Regions from separate parts of the Cytobacillus sp. Bva_UNVM-123 genome, predicted to be linked through region 4. Evidence: predicted binding sites of a transcription regulator. Region 4 holds the regulator's gene; each other region holds the start of a gene.
What was found. Region 4 encodes Rex, which represses fermentation and respiration genes when NADH is low (regulators of the CRP and FNR family bind a similar motif). Its sites were predicted from a motif close to TTGTGAAATATTTCACAA; they were not measured.
Positions count from the first base shown of each region.

Region 1: KDN24_RS13940 (nitrate reductase subunit alpha) is a predicted target of Rex. The motif match lies at 1,798-1,815, and genes of this name have one in related genera.
Region 2: KDN24_RS03525 (TorD/DmsD family molecular chaperone) is a predicted target of Rex. The motif match lies at 1,453-1,470, and genes of this name have one in related genera.
Region 3: KDN24_RS07760 (cytochrome-c peroxidase) is a predicted target of Rex. The motif match lies at 1,521-1,538, and genes of this name have one in related genera.

Region 1 is NZ_CM177772.1:2,798,628-2,801,845, reverse strand. Features, by position in the region: gene KDN24_RS13940 (nitrate reductase subunit alpha) at 1-1,715, opposite strand, end outside; gene KDN24_RS13935 (PhzF family protein) at 2,072-2,929, shown strand; partial or broken gene KDN24_RS13930 (IS1182 family transposase) at 3,116-3,218, shown strand, end outside.
Region 2 is NZ_CM177772.1:716,409-719,626, forward strand. Features, by position in the region: gene KDN24_RS03520 (PucR family transcriptional regulator) at 1-1,150, shown strand, start outside; gene KDN24_RS03525 (TorD/DmsD family molecular chaperone) at 1,598-2,287, shown strand; gene KDN24_RS03530 (DMSO/selenate family reductase complex A subunit) at 2,280-3,218, shown strand, end outside.
Region 3 is NZ_CM177772.1:1,596,551-1,599,768, forward strand. Features, by position in the region: gene KDN24_RS07750 (inorganic phosphate transporter) at 1-720, opposite strand, end outside; gene KDN24_RS07755 (DUF47 domain-containing protein) at 733-1,350, opposite strand; gene KDN24_RS07760 (cytochrome-c peroxidase) at 1,658-2,713, shown strand; gene KDN24_RS07765 (GlsB/YeaQ/YmgE family stress response membrane protein) at 2,851-3,111, shown strand; gene KDN24_RS07770 (RluA family pseudouridine synthase) at 3,193-3,218, opposite strand, start outside.
Region 4 is NZ_CM177772.1:843,487-846,704, reverse strand. Features, by position in the region: gene KDN24_RS04205 (CPBP family intramembrane glutamic endopeptidase) at 1-497, shown strand, start outside; gene KDN24_RS04200 (YdiK family protein) at 494-700, shown strand; gene KDN24_RS04195 (redox-sensing transcriptional repressor Rex) at 922-1,572, opposite strand; gene moaC (cyclic pyranopterin monophosphate synthase MoaC) at 1,735-2,223, opposite strand; gene KDN24_RS04185 (ABC-F family ATP-binding cassette domain-containing protein) at 2,382-3,218, shown strand, end outside.

The DNA of each region.
Region 1 (3,218 bases), 2.0 Mb from region 4:
TTCTCTTGACCAACATAGTGAGCCCAGCCGCCGCCATTAACACCTTCAGCACCAACAAAAAGGACAAGGTTTAATACTGCCCGATAAATGGTATCTGAGTTGAACCAATGGTTAATTCCAGCGCCAACGATAATCATGGAGCGCCCATCTGTATCAAGGGAGTTTTGCGCAAATTCACGAGCAATTTTTACAACAAGTTCCTTTTTCACTCCTGTAATCTTTTCTTGCCATGCTGGAGTAAAGGGAATATCATCGTCAAGTGATTTGGCAGTCTCACCACCAAGACCTCTATCAACCGCATAGTTAGCTAACGTTAAATCATAAACGGTCGTTGTATAAAAAATATTTCCATTGCTTTCTACTTTTCTCACTGGCACATTGCGATAGAGCACTCGATTTCCATCATGTGAAAAATATGGAATTTTAACGGTTGCAATTTCTTCTTCAATACCTTGGAAGGATAGTCTTGGATCAATGTTCTCTCCAGTTTCTTCATCCAGCATTTTTAAATTCCATTTTGCTTTATCTTCCCATCTTGCCCCCATTGTTCCATGTGGGATGACAAATTTTCCATTTAATTCGTTAAAAAGGACAGGTTTAAACTCTCCATTTCCAGTATTTTTCCCAAGATCAACAGCATTGAGGAAACGGTCAGGGATGAAATGGTCTCCGTCTTTTTTCAATGTGACGACGAAAGGGAAATCAGTATATTGTTTTGAATAATTAATAAAATAGTCATGCTGGTTTTCGACATAAAACTCTTTTAAAATAACATGTCCCATTGCCATTGCTAACGCACCATCAGTACCTTGCTTTACTTTCATCCAGTCATCAGAAAATTTGGTCGATTCAGCATAGTCTGGGCTAACAGAGACAACTTTAGTTCCACGATATCGTACTTCTGCAAGGAAATGAGCATCAGGTGTTCTTGTTTGCGGAACGTTTGAGCCCCAAGTCATAATATAACCAGAATTGTACCAGTCACTGCTCTCAGGTACATCTGTCTGATCTCCCCAAATTTGTGGTGAAGCAGGAGGGAGGTCAGCATACCAATCATAGAAACTAAGCATTGGACCACCCATTAATTGCATAAACCGTGAACCAGAAGCATAGCTTACCATCGACATTGCCGGAATCGGTGTAAAGCCGACGTTTCGATCTGGACCGTATTTAATGATTGTATAAAGCATAGATGCTGAGATTAGCTTCAATACTTCATCCCATTCAGCCCGAACTAGTCCACCTTTTCCCCGTGTTTGCTTGTATGCCTTAGCTTTTTCAGGGTTTTCGACAATGCTCTTCCAAGCTTCTAACGGACTTTCATTCACTTTTAAGGCTTCACGCCACATATTTAAAAGAGCACCACGAACATATGGATATTTCACACGTAATGGACTGTAAATATACCACGAAAAGCTTGCTCCACGAGGGCAACCGCGCGGCTCAAAGTCAGGCATATCAGGTCCAGTTGAAGGATAATCTAATGCTTGACCCTCCCATGTGACAATGCCATCCTTTACATAAACATCCCAGCTGCATGATCCGGTACAGTTTACTCCATGTGTGGAACGAATAACTTTATCATGCTGCCATCTTTGGCGATATGCTTGTTCCCAATTTCGATTTTCATAAGTTGTTTGGCTATGATTATTGGCTTGTTTTTCTATTGGTTTTAAATATTTGAGACGATTTTGTAAAGGTGAACGCTTCTTCATAAAAATCTCTCCCTTTCAAATCTTAATAATTTATTTGAATTATTAGCTTAGCTTCACTGTAACAATATCGAGATAGTGGAAACTGTGAAGTACTTCACACCGTACACTTTTGTCATATTTTAGACAAAATAAATGGTTTGTTGCTTTTTTAATAGGAATTAGCTTCGTGTGCATTGAAAGTTTGGACATAAAAAAAGACTGACATTAGTCAGTCTCAGACTGTAGACAAACTATTTTTGGAGAGTTCAGATGCTAAAAAATAGTTTGTCTCTTTCTTTATAGCAAATTTATCCAACAACATTTAACTAGTGTTTTCTATGCTACAATTTACTATAAGTGAGGAAGGAAGGTGTCTTATGAAAATATCCGTTTATGTTGCAAGTGCATTTAGCAAGGATCATAAAGGCGGAAATAAAGCAGGAGTGGTATTTATTGAGAATACATTGTCCACTACTCAAAAAATGGCAATAGCCAAACAACTGGGCTATGCGGAAACCGCATTTATATCAGAATCTGAAATTGCTGATTATAAATTTGAGTATTTTACACCAAAAGAAGAAGTTGATTTATGTGGTCATGCCACAATTGGCTCTTTCGCGATACTGATGCATTTAAATAAACTTTTCAGGAATCGCTATACGATTGAAACGAACAGCGGTGTTCTTACTATTACCATAAAAGATGACATCATATTCATGGAACAAAACAAACCGATATTCTATGATGTTGTATCTCCAAACGAGTTCATCGACTGTTTTGACATTAAAGCTATAGACAATAAATACCCAATTCAAATTGTCTCCACGGGCTTAAAAGATATTTTAATTCCTATAAAAAGCGAAACACGATTACATGCACTGCAACCTAATTTTGAAAAAATTAAAGAAATCAGCAAGTATTATAATGTTGTCGGGATGCATCTATATACTTTTAATGACAATCGAATTATATGCAGAAATTTTGCTCCACTATACGACATCAATGAAGAAGCAGCGACTGGAACTTCAAACGGTGCATTAGCTTGCTACCTTTATGAACAGCACTACTTGCAAAAAGAAGTCTATGTATTTGAACAAGGTTATTCTTTACACTCGCCTTCCGAAATATTAGTTAAATTAGCAACCAATAGCAAGAATGAAATAGAAAAAGTTTATGTTGGCGGCAAAGGCTATTACTGTGAAACTAAGTGTTTAAATGTAGAAAATATTGAGTGAAAATAAAAAAACACCGAAAAAAAGGTTGAGAAAATAATTTCTCAACCTCAGACTGTAGACAAAGTATCTGATTATTCGATACTTTGTCTTTTTTTCTTGGTAAAATGGAGAAAAGGAGCTGATTTAGATGTTGAAAAAACAAGATATGAGTAAACGAGATCAAATTGGTTTTTATTCTTTAGATGATTTTATATTAAAAGCTTACAAGAAGAAGTTGAGAAGGATAGAGAAAAACGATTAAAAAAGCCCTTAAAAAGAAAAATAGGAAGTGATTTAAAAGTAAAAAAGA
Region 2 (3,218 bases), 130 kb from region 4:
AATAGCATTGGATACACCGCTTCTGTATTTAGATGAAGAAAAACAACTTTTATGGCAAACGGGGGGAAAAGAGGAGATACGGGAGGCGACTCGATGGTTAAATGCTCATCGTAGAATAATTGAGATGGGCAACTATCAAAATTCTAATATATTTTTAGTTGATAACATACTCGATATAAAAGAGCCAAGCCATTCATTTGATCTTTACTATATGAATATTACTGGCTCGAAGAACCATGCACTAGTGGTTTCAGCGGATCTAATGAGTTGGCAAAGAAAAATCATTGATAAACTAGTAGGGTTGACTGCGATCTCATTGCAAACGGAGGAGGTTCTTCAAGAACAACAGGAACGATTTAAAGAACATTTTATTTATGATTTGCTTTATCATAAGTTTGAATCAAAAAGGATGCTGGTAAAGCAAGGGAAGACTTGGGGTTGGAACTTAGAAAAGCCCCATCATTTAATTATTTTGAACATTGAATTGCCTAATGAATTAATGATAAATATGAATTGGTTTGATGAAATAAACCAATTTTTGCAATCTGACGCAGCTAATATCAAGGAAAAGACGATTGTTCTTCCATTTCAAGATCAAATTATTCTCTTAATTGAAGATGAAGAAGTAAAGGCTAGTTTTGCTAGAAAAAATGATGTTAAACAAATAATGGGTCAATTAGAAGAATTGCTTTCTAGTAAATGGCCAGACTATGCTTTTATTTTTGGCATTGGCAAATGGTATCAAGATACTATAGATCTAAATAAAAGTTATCAGGAAGCAAAAATTGCTTTACAATTTGGCCGCGATTGGTTTGAGAAAAGGAATATATTTCATATTAATGATTTAGGAATACTCAGTTTGCTTAGTCATGTTCACGGGGAACTTCTTTCAGATTTTTGTCTGGATTACCTATCTGGCTTAATAGAGTTAGATCAGGAATCTGAAACAGAATATATTAAAACGTTACAAGTCTTTTTTCAATACAATGGAATCATTAATGAAGTGTCTGACGTGCTCCATATTCATCCGAATACATTGAGGAATCGTTTAAAGAAGATTGAGGAAATTACGGGATTACAGCTAAATGATTCAAATGAGATGATGAATCTAACGATTGCTGTTAGATTGCTTTCTTTTATCAATCTATAACAAAAATAGTTTTTAGCAAGCCTAGCTTAAGTATTAAAAAATAAGCTGGGCTTTTTTTGGTCCATAATTAGAAATGTTCGATTATTCATAATTGAAGTTAGATAGGAGTCAATCTAATTCTTCAATGATCAGTCACATATCCCATTGAACTAGCCTTCAATAGCTGTGAAAGGATCACAAATCCAGCTATTGAAGACTGTAGGAATCCACATCCCTGATGTTCTAACTTATTGTATAGAATTGATATTGAAAGGACGTTCGTAAAGTAGGCAGTTTACGAATGGGGTTCTAAATGATCATGATTGTGAATCAATTCACAATCAATTGGGCTCTCCTTTTCATTAGCTAGTTTAATTCGTTGAAATAAGTGTATCTAGTAAAAACAGCTAATGCATGAATAAAAGCGAAATATGAATGTAAGACAAACTTGGAAGGGAGGCATCAATTATGGAGATAGTGATGGATAAGGAAATTTCTTTAAATAGTAAAGACAGAGAAACGATCTATTCATTTTTAAAAATTGTATTTGATAAGCCTTTAGCAACAGAAACCTTACAACTCTGGAAAGAGAATTTCTCATCTGAGTTCATAGAGGTATTAACGGAAGATAACAAAGATTTACAAGATTTTTTTACGGATTTAAAAAGAACTGATCTTCATTTCATAGAACAGCGGGAGAGGGAAGTATATTTGGCAACATTCAATATATTTAATGAAGCTGGAAAAATTCCTGCTCCGCCTTGGGAATCTGTCTATGTTACAAAAGATCAATCATTGTTTGGTGAGAATGTATTTCAATTAAGAGAAAAGTTACATCAATTTGGATTACAGTATAAAGATGAAAACTTAGATCCAGAAGACCATATTTCAGTTCAATTAGAATTTATGTCTTATTTAATTAACTATACTGGGAACGCATTTGAAGAAAGAAATGAAAATGATTTTGCAAGGGGAATTATTCATCAATATTGGCTGCTTAATAATCATTTAATGCAATGGGTTCGCCCCTTTACTACTGATATTATTTCTTCTACGACTAGCACATTATATCGGGGAAGCGCCAAGCTTCTATTAAATTTTATTATAGAAGAATATGAATATATGAAAGACTTAAAGGAGGTCTTAGAAAATGAGTGAAAACCTTTTTAAGCAAATTGCAAATAAAGCAATGAAGCGTCGTACTTTTTTAAAGTGGTCAGGTGCAGTTACAGCTCCAGTAATAGTTGGTGGTACTGTTAATTCAAAAAACCTTATTCTGAAAGCAAATGCTGAGACAACAGAGGCTGCTGTTGAAGAAGTAATTGTTCCAACTTGTAGTACGCTGAATTGTGGCGGAAAATGCCTAATTAGAGCTCATGTTAGAGATGGACAAATCGTTCGTATTTCTACAGATAATGACGAAAGAGATGAGAATGCGGACAATGAACAATTCCCGCAAATTCGCGCTTGTTTACGTGGCCGTGGTTATCGTAAACATGTTTATTCACCACATCGGATAAAAAAACCGTTAAAGCGCGTTGGAAAACGGGGAGAAGGAAAATTTGAGGAAATTTCTTGGGAAGAAGCAATAAAAATTATTGCTAAGGAAAATAATCGAATTAAAGAAAAATATGGTCCAGCTTCTCGCTTTAGCCTTTATGCAACAGGGCAAACGGGAACAGTAGGTAGTGGTGATACGGTCATTCAAAGACTACTTGCATGTGATGGCGGGTTGTTAGGACGCTATTCAAATTATAGCTCCGGACAGCACGGCGCTGCGACACCATTTACGTTTGGTACAAGCTCAGCAGGTAACAGCTGCCGCCCACTATTAGATTCAAAGCTGATCATTTTACACGGTATGAACCCTGCTGAAACAATCATTGGTCATTTTAATATGTACCTTCGAATGGCAAAAGCAAAAGGGGCAAAAATTTATACAATTGATCCGCGGAAAACGGATACAAATGTAGCTTTAGCAGATGATTGGTTCCCTGTTAAGCCGACAACAGATAATGCGCTTATAGCCGCGATGGCGTATGTCATGTTTACAGAAAATCTCCACGATCAAGATTTTTTAAATAAATTT
Region 3 (3,218 bases), 750 kb from region 4:
GATAATCTTCCAGCCTCCAACAGATGTACCAAGTCCCATTGCAGTCGCACAGGCGAACTGTACCCAAAATGGAATGTCAGTGCTTGTCACATAATTATTTGCAATCAATGCCATTGTGATAATTCCCATTGCCTTTTGAGCGTCATTTGTTCCATGTGTATAGGATTGTAAGGCGGCAGTGAATATTTGGAAAATCCTGAAGTTACGATTTGTTTTTGCCAAGTTATTGTTTTTAAATACAATTTTAAAAATGCTATAAACAATATAACCAACTGCAAATGCAATTAGTGGGGAGAAAATTAATGCCTCTAAAATTTTTAAGAAACCTTGATAATGGATTGCTGAAAAACCTGCAGCAGCAATAGCAGCTCCAGCAATGGATCCGATAATTGCATGAGAAGAACTGCTAGGTATTCCATAATACCATGTAAGCAAATTCCAAAAAATCGCTGAAATTAAAGCAGCAAGAATAACTAATGACCCATTTTCTAATGTGAATGGATCAACGATATCCTTCGTAATCGTTTTGGCAACGCCTGTAAATGTCATTGCCCCTACAAAATTCATTGTTGCCGCTAATATGATTGCATGTCTCGGCTTTAACGCTTTTGTTGAAACAGCGGTTGCAATTGCATTAGCTGTATCATGGAAACCATTAATAAAATCAAAAGCTAAGGCCCCGATGACGATCAAGACTGTTACGATTAATACTACATCCATTTGTAAGGCTCCTTATGCATTTTTCATGATAATAGTTTCAAGTGTATTCGCTACACTCTGACAGCTATCTGCAATATCTTCAAGGTTTTCATAAATTTCTTTATATTGAATGATTCGAATCGGGTCTTTCTCAACTGAGAATAAATGTTTAATGGATTGACGAAGAATTCCATCACATTTGGATTCATAATCCTTGATTTTAATCGCATGGTCACGGATATCTAATAATTTTTTATTTGAAAGCAGGTCGATTGACAGCACAATTTCATCTGAACAATTTTTGATCGCATCAACAAAATTCAACATAAAATCATCAGCTTGTGTAATGGAGTACATTTCAAAAAGTGCTGCACAATGCTCAATTCCATCAATCACATCATCTAATGTCATCGCAAGATGTAGAATATCTTCACGTTCGATTGGGGTAATAAAGGCATTATTTAATTCTTTAATAACCTCATGAACAAAAGTATCTCCTTTTGTTTCGTAATCTTTCATTGTTTCAGAGAAGATTTTTAAATCACTAATATTTCGAAGTTTATAGTCAGCGAAATAATGAGCTCCTTCTTTCATATTTAATGCGATATCGGTAAGTAATGTACTAAACTTGTCTTTCTTTTTAAAAACCATTTTTATGTAACCCCCATAAAAAATATTACTTAAACAGAATAAGTTTAAACGAAAAATGTTGAATAAGATAGTTTTTTGCTGAAATCTACAAAAAAATTTGCTCTTTTTTCTTATTATGTGAGAATTATGGAAAAATATGTTTCCATTATTAATAATGGGCTAAACTAAGTTTGTGATATTTGTCACAAATAATTCAAAAATGATTCGTAAATAATAATAACTTTAAATATATAATAATTCTGAGATGGAAATTAGGTTAAAAAATACCATTATTTCCATTATCAATAAATGCTTGGGGGAAACTCTAATGAAAAAAATAAGCATATTTTTATTAGTTTTAGTACTTTCCATACTTGGAGCGTGCAGTAATAAGGAGGAAGCTGCTAAACCTGAGAACAAAAATGAAGATGCAGTAGTTGAAGAAGATGTAGTTGATAAAGAGCTTGAAGAAGCAAAAGCAAAATTTGAAGTCCTTGGTGCAATGTCAATTCCAGAAGATAATCCAATGACAGATGAGAAGATTGAATTAGGAAAACTATTATACTTTGATCCACGATTATCAGGAAATAATGTCCAAAGTTGTATGTCTTGTCATGCTCCAGGAGCCGGTTATGGTGATGGAATGGCTAAATTCATTGGTTTCGAGGGTTTCAATGGACCGAGAAATAGTCCAACAATTATTAATTCTGGTTATTACAAAGAGAATTTCTGGGATGGTAGAGCTGGAAGCTTGGAAGAACAGGCTTTAGGTCCAATCCAATCTGAAGTAGAAATGAATCAAAATCTAGATGAACTTGTTACTGAATTAAATGCTGTTCCAGCATATGTAGAAAAGTTTGACTCTGTATTTAATGAGCAAATTTCTGCAGACAATATTGCGAAAGCAATTGCAGCATTCGAAAGAACGATCGTTATTACGGATACAGCATTTGACCGTTATTTACAAGGGGAAGAGGATGCCATTAGTGCAGAAGCGAAGGAAGGCATGAAGCTTTTTGCTGGTAAAGCCGGCTGTATTTCTTGTCACGCTGGCCCACTATTATCCGACCATAATTATCATAATTTAGGGATGAGTGGGGATGATGGCCGCTCTGCAGTAACTGGAAATGAAGAGGACAAAGGTAAATTCAGAACATCTGGCTTAAGAGGTGTAGCACACACTGCTCCATTTATGCATGATGGAAGCCTTGAAACATTAAAGGATGTTGTTGATTATTATAATGTTGGTGGGGGAGATCATGCTAATAAGAGTGTATTAATGAAGCCTCTTAATTTAACAGATGGTGAAGTTAATTCTCTTGTTGCCTTTTTAGAAAGCTTAAGTGGTGAACTGCCGAAAGTAGAAACGCCAGAAATACCATAAGATAACAGAAATCACTACATAAACGGTGCCGAAATAAATCGGAGCCGTTTTTTGTTTTTTATAGAAAAAATTTATTGAAGAATGTATGAAAAAAATGAAATAGACAAAAGCTACAAAAAACAGTAAGGGGTGATAGTTTGTTTACCTTTCTTTGGTCATTAGTCATAGGTGGTATAATTGGTTGGATAGCTGGGATGATTGCAGGTAAGGACATTCCAGGTGGAATATTTGGAAATATTGTTGCTGGTTTTGTCGGTGCATGGTTAGGTCAATGGATTTTAGGCGACTGGGGACCTATAGTGGCAAATTTTGCAATTATACCTGCATTAATTGGAGCAGTTGTGTTAGTTTTTATCGTAAGCCTCATTATGAGAGCTTTTAGAAAAACAACTGATTAAAAACGAAAAATGAGTAATACCAAAAGATCAATATCTTATTGTTAAGAAAAAAAGCTGTCCTTTTGGGACAGCTTTTTTAAGTCATAGTTTATGAGACCAATCTTTAA
Region 4 (3,218 bases):
CTCCGTTAACTTCAGTTGCATGGGCAATTGGCGGTGTATTTCTAGCGATGATAGCCCAATTGGTTGCCGCCAATATTGAAAGATTGCTTGGGATTGAAATGGGTTCTGAAAACACGCAAGACATTTTAAGACTTATTGAAGCTTCTCCCATTGTCATTCTAGTCAGCTCGATCATCGGGCCAATTCTAGAGGAAATTGTTTTCCGAAAAATTATCTTTGGTACATTATATAAACGACTAAATTTCTTTTTTGCAGGACTTATTAGCTCGATTATTTTTGCTATTGCCCACACTGATTTCAAACATATTCTTCTATACACTGCGATGGGCTTTACGTTTGCTTTCCTTTATGTGAGAACAAAGCGGATTATCGTGCCAATCTTTGCCCATACAGCAATGAATACGCTCGTCGTCTTGATTCAGTTTAATCAAGATAAAATTGAAAACTGGTTAAAGAAAATGGAACAATTTCAAGCCTTTATTGGAGGATTTTTATGAGAAGGTCACCATTAGTTTCAGGTATTTTTTATATTATACTCGGCATCCTCTTCACTTATATTGCTATTCAATACATAGAGAGAGAGCAAGGGTGGGGGATTTTTACTTATTTTCTTATTATCCTGGCAACTTTTGATATCGGTTCAGGTTTGCGCTTGATCGCTTTGCATTTTAGAATGAAACATGATCAACAAAAAAAATGAAGAGGCTGGGACAAAAATATTTTAGCCTATAAAAAAACCGAACTATTTTACGAAAAGACAATTAAGTACTTCGTAATAGTTCGGTTTTTACTTTTTTGGTACGTTGTTCCTTAAAATATCATTCGGTTTTACAAAGTGGAAATTTAGTTATGTCCCAGCCTCTTCTTTTATATGGGAAAATCATTTACCATTTACTACCTTTATCATGAAATTTGCGCTTTTTAATTCTCTTTTTCTGAAGGATAGTGCTTTAAAAAATAGATAAGTGATTGAAGTTCAATAGCAAGGTCAATGTGATGAATTCTAATTGTAGGTGGTACAGAGAGACGTGCAGGTGTAAAATTCAAAATGCCATTAATCGTACTCTGCACGATTCGGTCAACAATCGGTTGGGCAGCTAGAGCTGGTACTGTTAAAATCGCTACTTCTATTTGATGCTCAGCGATAATCTTTTCTAGCGCATCCATATGATAGATTGGTACATCCCCGATCGTTGTACCAACTTTAGTAGGAGATACATCAAATGCTACTTCAATTTTTGTATTATTGTTTTTAAGAAAATTATAATTTAGAAAGGCTGTTCCTAAATTACCTACCCCAATAAGTGCCACTTTCGTAAGTTCATCCTGTGCTAATGTTTTTCGGAAAAACGATAGCAAATAATTGACATTATAGCCATAGCCTTTTTTCCCTAGTGCACCAAAATATGAAAAGTCTCTTCGAATCGTTGCTGAATCAACTTTCACTGCATCACTTAGCTCCGCAGATGAAACTCTAGTCTTGCCTGATGCATGCAAATTTTTGATGAAACGATAATATAGTGGAAGTCTTTTTGCTGTCGCTTGTGGAATCTTAATTGTCTCGTTTGCCATTCCATTTTCCCCTCTCCCAAATGCAGCGTTGAAAAATAAGTTTGCCTTGGCATAATTCCGTCAGATCTTCACCTTCAATTACATACAAGCTAAATTCTTCAATCGTTTTGAGAGAGAGTTTTATTTTCTTGAGCACAAAATAAACCTCTCTCACTGATTTTATTAAAGAATTTCTCTTTTAAAATCACCATTCTTGCCGCCAGTTTTTTCTACTAAATAGGTTTTACCAATAATCATCCCTTTATCAACAGCTTTACACATATCATAAACTGTTAGAGCACATACAGAAGCCGCTGTTAGCGCTTCCATTTCCACACCAGTATTTCCTTTTGTTTTCACGGATGCCATAATTATCAATTTATACTCTTCTTCACGTGGCTCCCATGAGAAGGAGATATCCACACCTGTTAATGGGATTGGGTGACACATTGGAATTAGCTCCCATGTCTTCTTGCAAGCCATGACACCAGCTACTTGAGCAACCGCAAGAACGTCGCCTTTTTTCATTTTGTTTGATGTAATTTTTTCATAGATCTCTTTATTTACAGTAATACTAGAATAAGCTATTGCGGTTCGGAATGTTTCAGGCTTAGCACTGACATCTACCATTTTAGCTCTACCCTCTTGATTAAAATGTGTAAAATCCGCCATATAAAAACCCCTCTCTTTAAAATCATACACTATTTTTATCCAATTGTGAAAGCTATGTATGTTTCTTCACATATCTTTTTTTTTACCCGCAGGCATCCCTTTATTGCCCTACATATATGAATAGGTTACACTATCTCTAGAGTATAGAGGTGAAAGAAATGATTTTATTACAAATAAATCAGCTAGAAAAAAACTTCGGCGCCGATTCTATTTTAACGAATATTAAGCTAGAAGTACAAAATCGAGACCGAATTGCTCTTGTCGGCCGTAATGGAGCCGGTAAGTCTACCCTATTAAAAATAATTGCTGGACAAGTTTCTTATGATGCGGGTGAAATTATCAAGCCAAAAGAAGTAGAAATTGGGTATCTCGCTCAACATACAGGATTAGAATCAGATCGCTCTATTTGGGATGAAATGTTAACCGTTTTCGCTCATTTAAAAAAGCAGGAAAAAGAACTGCGTAAGCTTGAAGAAAAGATGGCAGATCCTGATTTAATTGCCAATCATAAAGAATATGAGCGAATTTTATCTGAATATGACACCCGACAGCTTCAATTTAAAGAACAAGGGGGCTATCAATACGAATCAGATATTCGCTCTGTTCTCCATGGTTTAAACTTTCAATCCTTTAGCTATGATACAAAAATAGCAGCATTGAGCGGTGGGCAGAAAACAAGGCTTGCTCTCGGTAAGCTACTACTGACAAAACCTGATATTTTAATATTGGATGAGCCGACAAACCATCTTGATATTGATACTTTATCGTGGCTAGAACAATATTTACAAGGATATGACGGTGCTATTTTAATCGTATCCCATGATCGATACTTTTTAGATAAGGTCGTCTTGCAAGTTTATGAATTATCAAGAAAACAAATAAAGAAATATATCGGAAATTATAGTGCTTATCTCGAACTGAAGGCAGCAAACTATGAGCGCGATATGAAGCTTTATGAAAAGCAACAACAAGAAGTAGCTAAGCTTGAAGATTTT